Regions from separate parts of the Halomonas sp. 141 genome, predicted to be linked through region 1. Evidence: predicted binding sites of a transcription regulator. Region 1 holds the regulator's gene; each other region holds the start of a gene.
The links. The regulator FNR, encoded in region 1, switches genes on or off when oxygen is low (the NO sensors DNR and NnrR bind a similar motif). The targets are predictions, from matches to a motif close to TTGATNTANATCAA.
Positions count from the first base shown of each region.

Region 2: a site for FNR is predicted at 1,924-1,937, ahead of frdA (fumarate reductase (quinol) flavoprotein subunit). Genes of this name have one in related genera too.
Region 3: a site for FNR is predicted at 1,054-1,067, ahead of CWI66_RS11365 (OmpW/AlkL family protein). Genes of this name have one in related genera too.
Region 4: a site for FNR is predicted at 1,453-1,466, ahead of napE (periplasmic nitrate reductase, NapE protein). Genes of this name have one in related genera too.

Region 1 is NZ_PINZ01000005.1:19,324-22,663, reverse strand. Features, by position in the region: gene CWI66_RS03855 (DNA polymerase III subunit epsilon) at 1-538, shown strand, start outside; gene ttcA (tRNA 2-thiocytidine(32) synthetase TtcA) at 654-1,565, shown strand; gene fnr (fumarate/nitrate reduction transcriptional regulator Fnr) at 1,552-2,304, opposite strand; gene hemN (oxygen-independent coproporphyrinogen III oxidase) at 2,365-3,340, opposite strand, start outside.
Region 2 is NZ_PINZ01000046.1:6,132-9,471, reverse strand. Features, by position in the region: gene frdA (fumarate reductase (quinol) flavoprotein subunit) at 1-1,758, opposite strand, end outside; gene CWI66_RS14930 (anion permease) at 2,065-3,340, shown strand, end outside.
Region 3 is NZ_PINZ01000023.1:37,748-41,087, reverse strand. Features, by position in the region: gene putP (sodium/proline symporter PutP) at 1-879, shown strand, start outside; gene CWI66_RS11365 (OmpW/AlkL family protein) at 1,147-1,773, shown strand; gene CWI66_RS11360 (YqcC family protein) at 1,873-2,205, opposite strand; gene CWI66_RS11355 (DUF3549 family protein) at 2,490-3,340, shown strand, end outside.
Region 4 is NZ_PINZ01000018.1:54,944-58,283, reverse strand. Features, by position in the region: gene CWI66_RS10085 (sodium-dependent transporter) at 1-850, opposite strand, end outside; partial or broken gene CWI66_RS10080 (DUF72 domain-containing protein) at 991-1,428, opposite strand; gene napE (periplasmic nitrate reductase, NapE protein) at 1,557-1,739, shown strand; gene CWI66_RS10070 (ferredoxin-type protein NapF) at 1,822-2,337, shown strand; gene CWI66_RS10065 (chaperone NapD) at 2,330-2,617, shown strand; gene napA (nitrate reductase catalytic subunit NapA) at 2,614-3,340, shown strand, end outside.

The DNA.
Region 1 (3,340 bases):
TGGCTGGCTGTTTCAGCCCTATATGGGCGAAGAAGCGGTGGCGTTGGCGTGTCGTGAAAGCCAGGCTCGCCCGGGCGAGCTGCGCGTGGCCGCTGTCGTATTGACGCCGCGCCGGGTGTTGACCAGCCATGCCTGGAGCGACACGCTGACCACGAAAGGCGAACACATGCCTCATCGTCAGGAGCGAGACGACGCACCGGCTTCGTCAGTTGACTCGGGAGCTCGGATCGAAGCGTTGGCGGAGTTTATCGGTAATCGGCCCGTGGTGGGGTGGCAGTTGGATGCCCTGCTGGCGCCGCTTGGCCGGATGTTCAAGGCCTCGCTGGGGTTTGGGCTGCCCAATGCTCAGGTCGACCTGGCCAGGCTACACGCTCGTCAGCTACGCCGTTTGCATCCCCAGGCGGAGGTCGGCCCGAGCATCAACGAAGCGCTGTCGTGCTGGTGCCTGCCGCTGGCCTGGCCTTCGGTGCATAGCGAGGCCACGGCGGCGGCGCTGCTCTATCAACGCCTGCAGAGTGAGCGTCTCTTGACGGTGTAGAACGAGGCACAGCCGCCCGGTGCAGCCAAATGCAGACGATGGGTTTGTATTGGGTCGCGCCTGCGAGTCTTGTAGAATAGCCGCTGCTCCTTCACCCATCGGCAGTACAACGACCATGTTATCACCTGACTTTTTCGACCCCTCCTCGGCGACGCGTGCCACCAAAGCGGCGTCTGAACAGCAGCCTGAACTTCAGGATGCCAAACAGAAGCGCGAATTCAACAAGTTGCAAAAGCGTCTTCGTCGTGAAGTGGGCAACGCCATCATCGATTACAACATGATCGATGAGGGGGATCGGGTCATGGTATGCCTGTCGGGCGGCAAGGACAGCTACACCATGCTGGAAATCCTGCGCAATCTGCAGCGCAATGCGCCGGTCAACTTTTCCCTGGTGGCGGTCAACCTCGACCAGAAACAACCGGGCTTTCCCGAGCACGTGTTGCCCCGTTACCTTGATAGGCTGGGTGTGGAGTACCACATTCTGGAGCGGGATACCTATTCGGTGGTGAAGGAGAAAACCCCGGAAGGCAAGACCACCTGCGCGCTCTGCTCGCGACTGCGTCGCGGGTCGCTCTACGGGTTTGCCGAGGAGATCGGCGCCAACAAGATTGCCCTGGGCCACCACCGGGAAGATATCCTCGAGACGCTGTTTCTCAACATGTTCTTTGGCGGAACCCTGAAGGCCATGCCGCCCAAGCTGCTGTCCGACGACGGCAAGAACATCGTGATCCGCCCCTTGGCCTACTGCAAGGAGGCGGACATTGCCGAATTCTCACGGCTGATGGAGTTTCCGATCATTCCCTGCAACCTGTGCGGGTCGCAGCCCAATATGCAGCGTCAGATCGTCAAGGACATGCTGGCCGAATGGGACAAGAAGCACCCGGGGCGGCTGGAGAGCATGTTCAAGGCCGTCACCAATGTAGCGCCTTCCCAGTTGGCCGACCGGGCGCTGTTCGACTTCGTGGGGCTGGAAGCCAAACAGGCGGCGCTGATGGAAGGGCGCATTCAGGCGTTCAACGTGAGCTGATCGCCTGCTCCTCTTCTTCGGCCAGGGTGATGAGCCGCTGCAGGTCGAGAATATTGACCTCTCGGCCCGAGACGGCCACCACGTTCTGTTGCTGAAAGCGGCTCAGGATGCGGCTGACGGTCTCGACGGCCAGCCCCAGGTAGTTCCCCATATCGGCGCGGGACATGGAGAGCCGGAAGCTGTAGGGCGAGTAGCCGCGTCGCCGGAAGCGGTCAGAGAGGGTAATCAGGAAGCTGGCCAGCCGCTGGTCGGCAGTTTTGCGTGATAGCAGGCGCATCATGCGCCGATCATCGCGCAGCTCCTTGCTCATGCTGCGGTAAAGCTGGCCGCGCAGTTCCGGCAGCTCTTCCGATAGGGTGTCCAGGCGGTCGAAAGGAATCTCGCACACCGAGGTGGTTTCCAGGGCAATCACGCTGCCGGGATACTGCTCCTCATCGATACCATCCAACCCTACCAGCTCGCTGGGCAGATAGAAATTGGTCAACTGGTCGTTGCCGTTGCCTTCGCTGGTCACCTGTTTCAGGCTGCCGGAACGTACCGCATAGACGCTGGTGAACGCATCGCCCTGGCGAAACAGCGGTTCGCCCTTCTTGAGCGGTGCGCGGCGGCGGATGATGGCGTCGAACTGGCTCATATCCTCCAGCTCCAGGGCGAGCGGTAGGCACAGCGAGCTGAGGCTGCAGGTCTGGCAGCGCGCCTCTTGCAGCAGTGAACGTCGTTGGCTGGCAGGATATGGCATGTTGTTCTCCCTTTTCATTAGCCATCATAGGGTCAGGGGGTGGATGTCTCAAGGTGCCGTTTATACGATCTTCGAGTAGCGTTGCGATGACTGGGTTTGCAGGCGCGCATCGAACGCCATGGCCAGGTGGCGAATCAGCAGCCGCCCGGTCGGCGTTGCCCGCAGGCGGTTCCCTTCGCGCTGCAGCAGGCCATCCCGCTCGGCAGGCTGCAGATGCTCCAGCGCACTGGCGAAGTAGGCAGGCGCGTCGATGTGCCAGCGCTGGCCAACGCTGGCCAGGTCAATTTCCATATCGCACATCAGGCGCTCGATGACGTCTCTCCGTATTAGGTCGTCCTTATTTAAACGTACTCCTTTGACGGTTGCCAGCCGACCTTCATCCAATGCCGCTTCATACGCGGCCAGCTGGGTGGGGTTCTGGGCATACAGATCATCGATACGGGAAATGGCCGAAACGCCCAGGCCAATCAGGTCGCACTGGGCGTGGCTGGAGTAGCCCTGGAAGTTACGCTGCAGAGTGCCCTGGCGCTGTGCCTGGGCGAGGCTGTCGTCCGGGCGGGCAAAGTGGTCCATGCCGATATGCACGTAGCCTGCCTGAGTGAGCATCTCGATGGTGGTGCGCAGGATCGCCAACTTCTCGTCGGCGCTGGGCAGGTCTGTTTCGCTGATGCGCCGCTGGGGGGCAAAGCGGCTGGGCATGTGGGCGTAATTGAACACCGACAAGCGGGCCGGGTTGAGGTCGATGACCTGGCCAAGCGTGTCGGCAAAGCTCTGCTCGGTCTGAAACGGTAGCCCGTAAATCAGATCCAGATTGAGGGAACGAAAGCCCAGCCGATGCGCTTCGTCCATCAGGGTTTCGGTCATGACCTTGGGCTGCACGCGGTTGATGGCCGCCTGCACCCTGGGGTTCAGGTCCTGGACGCCCAGGCTGAGGCGATTGAAACCCAGCGACTGCAGGTGGCGCAGGGTAAAGACATCTGCTTCGCGGGGGTCGATCTCGATGGCGTAATCGCGGTCAGGAGCGTTGGAGAGCCCA
Region 2 (3,340 bases), on a different contig from region 1:
GTAAACCCGCGCGGCCGGGGCCGAAAAGCGGGTATCCACCGCCTGCCAGCGTAGCTCGGCGGGCGCGTCACCCTGGTAAAACACCTGGCTATGCTTGAGATAGCCCACATCGTCACGGGCCTGCAGGCCCTCGTCCAGACGCTGGTGGGCACCCCGGGATTCGCGACGCTCCAACGCGGCCAGGCACGACGCCTCGGCGATCTCCAGCCCGTAGCCAAACTCCAGGCACTCCAGCAGCTCGGTATTGAAGATCTTGCTGGTGTCACTGACCCGCACCTGGGCATAGCGCTGGCGCAGCTGGCGGAGGGTGTCCAACGCCTGCTGCATGCCTGCTTCGGTGCGGTAAATGCCGCAGCCGCTCTCCATGGCCTGCACCATGGCGTGCTTGAGCGTCACCCAGGATTCACCGCTGCCCTGGCCATCGCATAGCGTGGCCAGCCGCGCCTGCTGCCGCTGGGCCTGCGCCTGCAAGACCGGCAGCGCCACCCAGTCGGTGCGGGCGGCCCGCTGGCTGGCCTGCTCCCCGGCCAAGCGGCCAAAGACCAGCAGCTCGGTCAGCGAGTTGGAGCCCAGCCGGTTGGCCCCATGCAGGCCCACCGACGCACACTCCCCGGCGGCGTACAGGCCTGCAATGGTCGTTTCGCACTGGGGATCGGTTTCGATGCCGCCCATGGTGTAGTGCACCGCAGGCCGAATCGGGATCGGCTCCTTGACGGGGTCGACGTTGATATAGGATTTGGCCAGCTCGCAGATGAACGGCAGGCGCTCATGCAGATAGTCGGCGCCCAAGTGACGAAGGTCGAGATAGACCACGTCGCTGTCGCCAAACTTGCCGGTGCGCCCGGCTTGCTGCTCCTGCCAGAACGCCTGGGAAAGCTTGTCTCGAGGGCCCAGCTCCATGTACTTGTTTTCCGGCTTGCCCAAGGGGGTTTCCGGCCCCAGGCCGTAATCCTGCAGGTAGCGGTAACCCTCATTGTTGAGCAGGATACCGCCTTCCCCCCGGCACGCTTCGGTGATCAGGATGCCCGAGCCGGGCAGGCCGGTGGGGTGGTACTGCACGAACTCCATGTCGCGCAGCGCCACGCCGTGGCGGTAGGCCATGGCCATGCCGTCACCGGTGACGATGCCCGCATTGGTGTTGAAGCGAAACAGCCGCCCCGCCCCGCCGGTGGCCAACACCACCGCCTTGGCACGCAACAGCAGCAGCTCACCCGTGGCGACCTGCAGGGCAATGACGCCCACCACGGCCCCTTCGTGCACCGCCAGGTCCAGCACGAAGTACTCGTCGAAGCGTTCGATCTCGGGGTATTTCAGCGAGGTCTGAAACAGCGTGTGCAGCATATGGAAGCCGGTCTTGTCGGCAGCAAACCAGGTGCGCGCCGTTTTCATGCCACCAAAGCGGCGCACCTGTATGCGGCCATCGGGCTGGCGGCTCCAGGGGCACCCCCAGCGCTCCATCTGCACCAGTTCCTGATAGGCGTGGCGCACGAAGTAGTCCACCACGCCCTGCTCCACCAGCCAGTCGCCCCCAGAAACCGTGTCGTCGAAGTGCGCCTGAAACGAGTCCTCGTCACTGGTCACCGCCGCCGCGCCCCCTTCGGCCGCCACCGTGTGGGAACGCATGGGATACACCTTGGAGACCAGCGCAATGCGCTGCGCGTGACCGCCCTGCTTGGCCTGCTCGGCGGCCGCTATGGCGGCCCGCAGGCCAGCGCCCCCACCGCCGACGATGACGATATCCACATCCTGCTGCTGCATGGCACCCCCCTGTGCGGCTGCACTACTCATGACGCAATTCTCATTACGGACTTCTCATGACGCAATTCTCATGACGCGACGCCGGCCAGCGCACGGCCTGCCGCCCTGCTGATGAAGCGACGTTATCACAGCCCGACAGGCCCTCGGCCTTGATCTAAAGCATGATTGATATAGATCAAATAAACCGCGACTTGCCTTGCCTATGCTTTCCCTGACACCCGTGAAACACCACGCTGGATCTCATCTCTGCTGTGCTCACTCAGGCAAGGCGCTACGGCTTGCCGATAACCTTATCGAGAGGTCGCCATGAACCTCAGCACTTCGCTCCGCTCTCGCTGGCCGCTGCTCGCGCCACTGGCCACCACGCTGGTGATCGCCCTGCTGCCCACCCCGGCCGGGCTACCGCCCCATGCCTGGTACTTCTTCGCCATCTTTTTGGGCTGTGTGGTCGGCCTGATTCTGGAACCCCTGCCCGGCGCGGTCATCGGGCTGGTCGGCGTTACCCTGGTGGCGCTGCTTTCCCGCTGGGTGCTGTTCTCCCCGGAGCAGCTGGCCAACGACGGCTTCAACGCTGCCAACCAGGCCTTCGCCTGGGCGGTTTCGGGGTTCACCAACGCTACCGTCTGGCTGATTTTCGGTGCCTTCATGTTTGCCCTGGGGTATGAAAAGACCGGGCTGGGGCGGCGGATCTCGCTGTGGCTGGTGCACGCCATGGGCAAGCGCACGCTGACCCTGGGTTACGCGGTGATGATCGCCGATGGCATTCTGGCCCCTTTTACGCCCTCCAATACGGCGCGCAGCGCAGGCACCATCTATCCGGTCATTCGTAACCTGCCACCGCTGTACGACTCGCACCCCAATGACCCCAGCATGAAGCGTATGGGCAGCTTCCTGATGTGGACCGCCATTGCGGCCACCTGCGTGACCAGCTCGATGTTTCTCACTGCCCTGGCGCCGAACCTGCTGGCCATCGCGCTCACCGAAAGCGCCACGGGCATCCATATCAGTTGGGGGCAGTGGTTCGTGGCGGTGGTGCCGGTGGGGGTCCTTCTGCTGCTGTTGGTGCCGCTGCTGTGCTACTGGCTGTGCGCCCCGGAGGTAAAGGCCGGGGATGAGATCTCCGACTGGGCGAAAGGGGAGCTGCAGACCCTGGGCCCGCTGACCCGCCACGAAATCGTGCTGGTCATCATGGTGGTCACCGCGCTGCTGCTGTGGATCTTCGCTGGCGACCGGGTATCGGCGTCGCTGGTGGGGCTGGTGGTCATCTGCGGCATGCTGCTGACCGGCATGGTGAGCTGGAACGACATTCTCGACAACCGCGCCGCCTGGAACACCTTCGTGTGGTTTGCCACCCTGGTGGCTCTGGCGGGTGGCTTGAGCCAGGTGGGCTTCGTGGGCTGGTTCGGTAACCTGGTAGGTGGGCAGATCAGCCACTTCGACCCGCTGCTGGCCATGGTCGCCCTGGTGGTCATCTTCTATGTTCTGCACTACTTCTTCGCCAGCATCACCGCCCACGTGACTGCCCTGCTGCCGGTCATGCTGGCGGCGGCGTCAGGCATTGCAGGGCTGGACATGCAGCTGT
Region 3 (3,340 bases), on a different contig from region 1:
TTGATCATCATGCCTGCGGTGGTGCTGTTCGGTGACGGCGGCGGTGGTTTCTCACAGGCCTCGGAGACACTCAATAGCGTCGATCCCACGCTGCTCTCCTGGACCACGGGGCTGACGTTCGTGGGCTGGCTGTCGGCGGTGACCTGGGGCCTGGGCTATTTTGGTCAGCCGCATATCATCGTTCGCTTCATGGCCATTCGCTCACAAGAAGACGTGCCTGTGGCGCGTAACATCGGCATGGGCTGGATGCTGGTCTCGCTGATCGGTGCCGTGTCGCTGGGCCTGGCGGGCCGCGCCTTTGCGGTACGTAACGGCCTGGACATCCAGGATCCTGAAACCATCTTCATCGTGCTGGCCAACCTGCTCTTCCACCCGTTGATCACCGGCTTCCTGTACGCGGCGCTGCTGGCAGCGATCATGAGCACCATCTCAAGCCAGCTGCTGGTCTCCTCCTCTTCGCTGACGGAGGACTTCTACCGCCTGTTCCTGCACAAGAATGCCACCGAGCAGCAGTGCGTGGCGGTGGGCCGTGTGTGCGTCGTGCTGGTGGGTATCGTGGCCGCCATCATTGCTTCCAATGAAGACTCGCAGGTGCTGGGGCTGGTCAGTAACGCCTGGGCAGGCTTTGGCGCCGCCTTTGGTCCGCTGATCATCCTCGCGCTGATGTGGCCGCGCACCAACGGTGCCGGCGCGCTGGCGGGCATGATCGTCGGTGCCGCCACCGTGATGATCTGGATTTCGCTGGGCTGGAGCGGCTCCTTCCTGGGTGGCCCGGGTGTCTACGAAATCATTCCCGGATTCATCGCCTCCTTCATCGCCATCCTGGTCGTCAGCAACATGACCGCCGATGCCGGTGAGTACCAGCACATCGAACGCTGATCCTGACCATTACGCCTGGCGACGATTTTTAGCCACGGCTCTTGGCCAGCATGCCAACCTCATCGCCTGCTTCGGCAGGCGGTGAGCATCGGCAAGCAGTCATCCGAGACCTCCTCGTCAAGGCCCCGCCTTGCAGGAGGTCTCTTGCATTGTTGGCCGCTTGCGCACCGCTCTTTGCCTCAGGTCAATAACCCACCGCTTCTGGCTGGTTATAGTGGCGCCATGGATCGCGAACCACTTACCTTAATCATGGTCAGGAGCAACATTATGCGCCCGTTCAAACCCTCTACTCTCATCGCTGCCAGTCTGGCCGCTGCAACGCTGGCCGCTAGCAGCCAGGCCTTTGCCTACGGCGCAGGTGATTTCTTTACCCGCGTGGGCGTGGCACAAGTGTCACCCAAAAGCGACAACGGCGCGCTGGCCGATGGCGCCCTGTCGGTGGACGTTCAGGACAAGACCGACTTCGCCTTTACGCTGGGCTATCGCTTTCATGACAAGATGGGCGTCGAACTGCTGGCCGCACTGCCCTTCAAGCACGACATTGCCCTGAACGGCGAGAACCTTGCCTCGACCAAGCACCTGCCACCCACCCTGACGCTGCAGTATTACCCGCTGGGCGGCACCCAGGCACGGGTTCAGCCCTACATTGGCGCCGGTATCAACTACACGCGCTTCTCGGACGAACAGCTGGCGATTGGTGAGTTGGACCTGGACGACTCCTGGGGACTGGCAGGCCAACTGGGTATCGACCTGCTGATCGACGGTAACTGGGCGCTCAATGCCGCCGCCTGGTATCTGGACATCGATACGGACGCCACGGTGAATGGCGCCGCAGCGGGCACCGTCGAAATCGACCCCATTGTGGTCATGGCGGGTCTCAGCTACCGCTTCTAGAAGATGCGGGGCTACCCATCCAACCAAACAGGCCCGGGGCATTTGCTCCGGGCCTGTTTGGTTGAGAAGCACGGCAGCGCCGCGCTGGCGGCTACCTGTTCAGTTGTCCGTCACCAGCTGGTCGACTCTTTCCATGGCGCGAATGACCAGCACCTGGTCGCTGGCGCGCACTTTCTCCTGCATCAGATAAGCGGCCATGGCGGGCGCTACCTCACACCTGGCGGGCAGGGTCGCCTGGGCCTCGACCAGTGCGGTCAATCGGGCCACGAACACATAGCGCACCCACTGGGGCAGCGACATGGTATCCACACAAAAGGGCTCCTGACTGGCAAACGCGCTCGCCTCTGGAAGAGGGGTGCGCCATAGGTTGGCGGCTTTCATCGCGGCTTCAAGCTCAAGAAGCGCGGTTTGAAGCTGTTGATGGACGCTCATAAACAGTCTACTCATAAGGAATGGTCGGCGTGATTATCCCAACTCTGTGGGTAACTTGCCACCGAGAGGCATGGCCAACGCGTTTATGCACAGATTCACAGAAAACCTGCAAGAGACTGTGGATAAACTATGGAAAGGTGTCGCAACGGCTACTCCCACGGGGCTTGGGGAATGTTGCTCACTTTTTGACCACCGCGACGATAAGGTATGGTTTTATCAACGGTTACGGCTGACAGTGACCGAGCATCAAGGTAGAGTGCACGCTTGAAATGCGGAAGGATGTCATGCAACCAATTACTACCCTCGATGAGTTCTTTACCCGCAACGGTGCCGACGTGACGCTCTACCATATGGGGCGTCGTGTGGTGCCCTGCTCGCGGGATACCCTGCGCGGCTTCGAGCAGGCCGAGCACGCCTGGCCCGAGCCCTGGCTGGGTCAGGCGCGTCTGGGCATCGTGTTTCGGCTGGGTGCGATGCCTGAACCGGCTATTTGGTTCCTCGCCCTGCCGCTGGACGAGCAGGGCATGCTCTCGCCTGCACAGCGGGATGGCTTCATCAATCGCCTGCTGGAAACCCTGGGGCGTAATGCCCTGGCGTCAGAGCAGCAGGCATTGACACCTGACGCCAGTGCTAACGTGGATGACCTGATGAAGGACAACCCACTGGCTTTCACGCCCGACGTTACCTTTCAGGCCATGCTCAATGCCCGTGCAACGCAGCAGCTGGGATTACCTGCCAGTCAGCATCTGGAGCCGGTAGAAGCGTATTTGAGCGGCCAGCAGTCGATCGATTGGCAAGCGCTGGGCGTGCAGGGTCTGGCCGATTTCACGGTTCGCATGGATGACGATGCCGCCGAAGCGCTGGCCAAGCGGTTTTCCGAGTTGCCTGTCAACGTTATCCATGCGCTATGCTACTGCCTTGAACATCGGCCTTTACAAACGTGCTTGCTGGTGGCCCTGCAGGCCCGCGGCGAACAGGCCGCCAGTGAAGGAGACGTGGAAACCTTGTGCGCCTGCGTGCGAGCGGTGGGCAGCTCACCAGAACCCACGGCAGGCGATTGGTACACGAGTTTACTTCAGGATAGCGCTGCCTGCGGCCCTGATCTGATGGCCGCCATGGCCGGGCGCGGTTGGCA
Region 4 (3,340 bases), on a different contig from region 1:
TCAGGCCGTTGGCAAAGACGATGGGGAAGATGGCCAGGCCCGCTAGCAGGGCGATGGCGGTATCCAGCAGGATGACCGTTCGCGCGGTGCTGATCAGGTTGACGTCTTCGCCCAGGTACGAGCCGTAGGCCATCATGATCCCCATGCCCAGCGACAGCGTGAAGAACGCCTGGCCCATGGCCGCCAGTACGACACCGCCATCGAGAGCATCCCAGTCAGGGCTGAACATGAAGCTCAGGGTCTCACCAAAGTAGCCGCTGGTCATGCCGTAACCTACCAGCACCAGCATCAACACCACCAGAGTAGGCATCATGATGCGCGCTGCGCTTTCCAGGCCTTTGGTGACTCCGCGTGCCACGATACCGACGACCAATACCATGAACGCCGTATGCCACAGCAGCAGGGCCGAGGGGCTGCCTAGCATGCCGCTGAAGATGTTGCCAATACTGTCGGCATCCAGACCGTTGAAGCTACCGAGCACCGAGCCCAGCGTATAGTTCAGCGACCAGCCGCCGATGACGCTGTAGAACGAGAGAATCAGAAAGGCAGCCAGGACGCCGCTGACCCCCACCAGCGCCCACGCTTTCGAGCAGCCATGATTGGCGGCCAGTTCGGCCATGGTATTGATGGGGTTCTTCTGACCGCGACGGCCAATCATCCACTCGGCGACCAGAATGGGTAGGCCGACCAGTGCCACACAGGCCAAATAGACCAGAACGAAGGCGGCGCCACCGCTGTCGCCCACCATGTATGAGAAGCGCCAGATATTGCCCAGGCCAACAGCGGAGCCCGCCGCGGCCAGCACAAAGCCCATACGAGATGACCACTGTGCATGTGCAAGTTTTGCCATAAATCACCTGTTTCAGTTCGATTGTAATGGGTCGATATCGGCAGATTGCACCGATGTTCGGAAAAAAGAGATTGCCAGCGTGCTTTTCCGAAAGAACGCGCAATTTATCCGATCAAGGGTAGGCTTGCCAGTGAGCCAGCCTAAAACAGCTGGCTCTGCTTTTCCTCGGCGAAGGGCGTCAGGTCCGCCAAAGCCGCCTTGGCCTGCACCAGGCGATAGAGGTGACGAGCCATCTGGGGAGACTCACGGTTGTCTGCAGTATGCACAAATAAGAAAGGGGTTTTCCCCTGTTTTATCCACAGGATGAGCTGCTCTATCCAGGGCGTGAAGTAGCGTGTGTTGATCGCTTTGTCAATATGTCCAATGAAGCGAATGATGGGTTGTTGACCAGTGGAAAGCACGTGTAGCGGGAGTTTCGGCTTCTCCTGCTGGGCGTGGGCCAGCCCAGCGTGCCCTTCATGCGGCGTAGAGAATACCGGGCGCACATCCAGCATGACTCGGTTGACTGAATAAGTTATCAACAGGCGGTTCAAGACCCTCTCTGCGTCACCCTTGTGGAAAAAAACAGGGTGGCGAACGATATAGTGACGAACTTGGAAAAATTGATCTAGATCAAGTGACAAATCAGGGCTTAGTTGCTACGCTCTAAATATAACTATTTTAACACACATCTACAGCGGTGTGTTCTTCCCCTGTGGAGTTATCTATGTCAAAAAAATCTCATCCAATAATAGAAGAGGAAGCGCCCCTCAAGCGTCAAGAACGAGGGCTTTTTCTGTTTATTGTCGTGTTGCTCTTTCCCATTTTGGCCGTAGCGGTGGTGGGGGGCTATGGCTTTTTGGTGTGGATGTATCAAATGTTTGCAGGCCCCCCTGGCCCGCCGCTATAGCAGTGTCACAAGCTTCTATCTGATCACTTTAAAGGTGTTAACCGCTGCTAAATAAAGTGGTTAACATTCTTTTAACGCAGGAATGCTCATGACGCGCACGGATAACAATAATAATCGGCGCAATCTTTTTCGCCGCTTGTCAGGGCGTGATGATGTGCGTCGGCCGCCCTGGAGCAGAGCTGCCTTTCTCGACCTCTGTACCGGTTGTAACGCCTGCATCGACGCGTGCCCGGAAGGCATTTTGTCCCGCGGTGGCGGTGGCTATCCCGAGCTTAGCTTTGCCCAAGCGGGCTGCTCACTGTGCGGTGACTGCGCAACGGTATGCGCGCCACAGGCGATAGAGCGCGGCGGTAGCGTTAGCGAAGCCTTTGCTTGGCAAGCTGAAGTTCAGCCGCACTGCTTGGCACTGGCGAGTATCCATTGCCAAAGCTGCCAGGACGCCTGCGAGTGGAACGTAATTCGCTTTCCGCTGCGCCCCGGTGGTCGGCCACCGCAACCTGAGATCCACTTAGAAAGCTGCACCGGCTGTGGTGCTTGCTACTCCGCCTGCCCTAACCAGGCAATCTCACTGATAACAAAAGATACCGTCTATGGCTGATCAACTGCTGCACATCATTAGCTTTATCGTTCATGCGCGGCCCGAGGCGCTGAAGCAGACAGCGGAGTGGATTACCCAACATAGCGTTGGCGAAGTGATGGGCGAAGACGCGGCTGGAAAGCTCGTGGTCGTCGCCGAACATACTGACGAACAACAACTATTGGCTTTAATGGATCACGTACGCGAGCAGCCTGGCGTTATTGACGCCGCCTTTGTTTATCACGAAGTCGTTGATGCTCTGTCAGCGGATGAGCCGCACGTACAGGAGGGGGAGCAATGAAACTAACACGCCGAGAGTTTGTAAAGGCGAACGCCGCAGCGGTGGCCGCTGCTACGGCGGGGATGTCGATTCCCGCCGGCGCCAGCAATCTAATTACCCATGCTGATCTGAACCGCTTGCAGTGGGATAAAGCACCTTGCCGTTTTTGCGGTGTCGGCTGTAGCGTCATGGTTGGCACCTATAACGGCCAAATCGTGGCGACTCACGGTGATAACCAGTCCGAAGTGAACCGGGGGCTTAACTGTGTTAAAGGCTATTTTCTTTCCAAAATTCTCTATGGGGAGGATCGCTTAACCCAGCCGCTACTGCGTAAGCGCAACGGTCAATACGCGAAAGATGGCGATTTCGAGCCGGTCTCCTGGGATGAAGCGCTCGACCTTATGGCGGAAAAAATCACCAGCGCCATTCGTGAACATGGCCCAGAGAGCGTCGCGCTGTTTGGCTCTGGCCAGTGGACGATCTGGGAAGGCTACGCGGCCAGTAAGCTATTTAAAGCCGGGCTGCGCTCGAACAATATCGACCCCAACGCCCGCCACTGTATGGCCTCGGCGGTATTCGGCTTTATGCGCACCTTCGGCTCGGATGAGCCCATGGGCGTGTACGACGATATTGAACATGCAGATGCCTTTGTGCTGTGGGGCTCTAACATGGCTGAGATGCACCCGGTGCTCTGGACCCGCGTGACCGACCGTAGGCTCTCTTTCCCGGACACCCAGGTTGCCG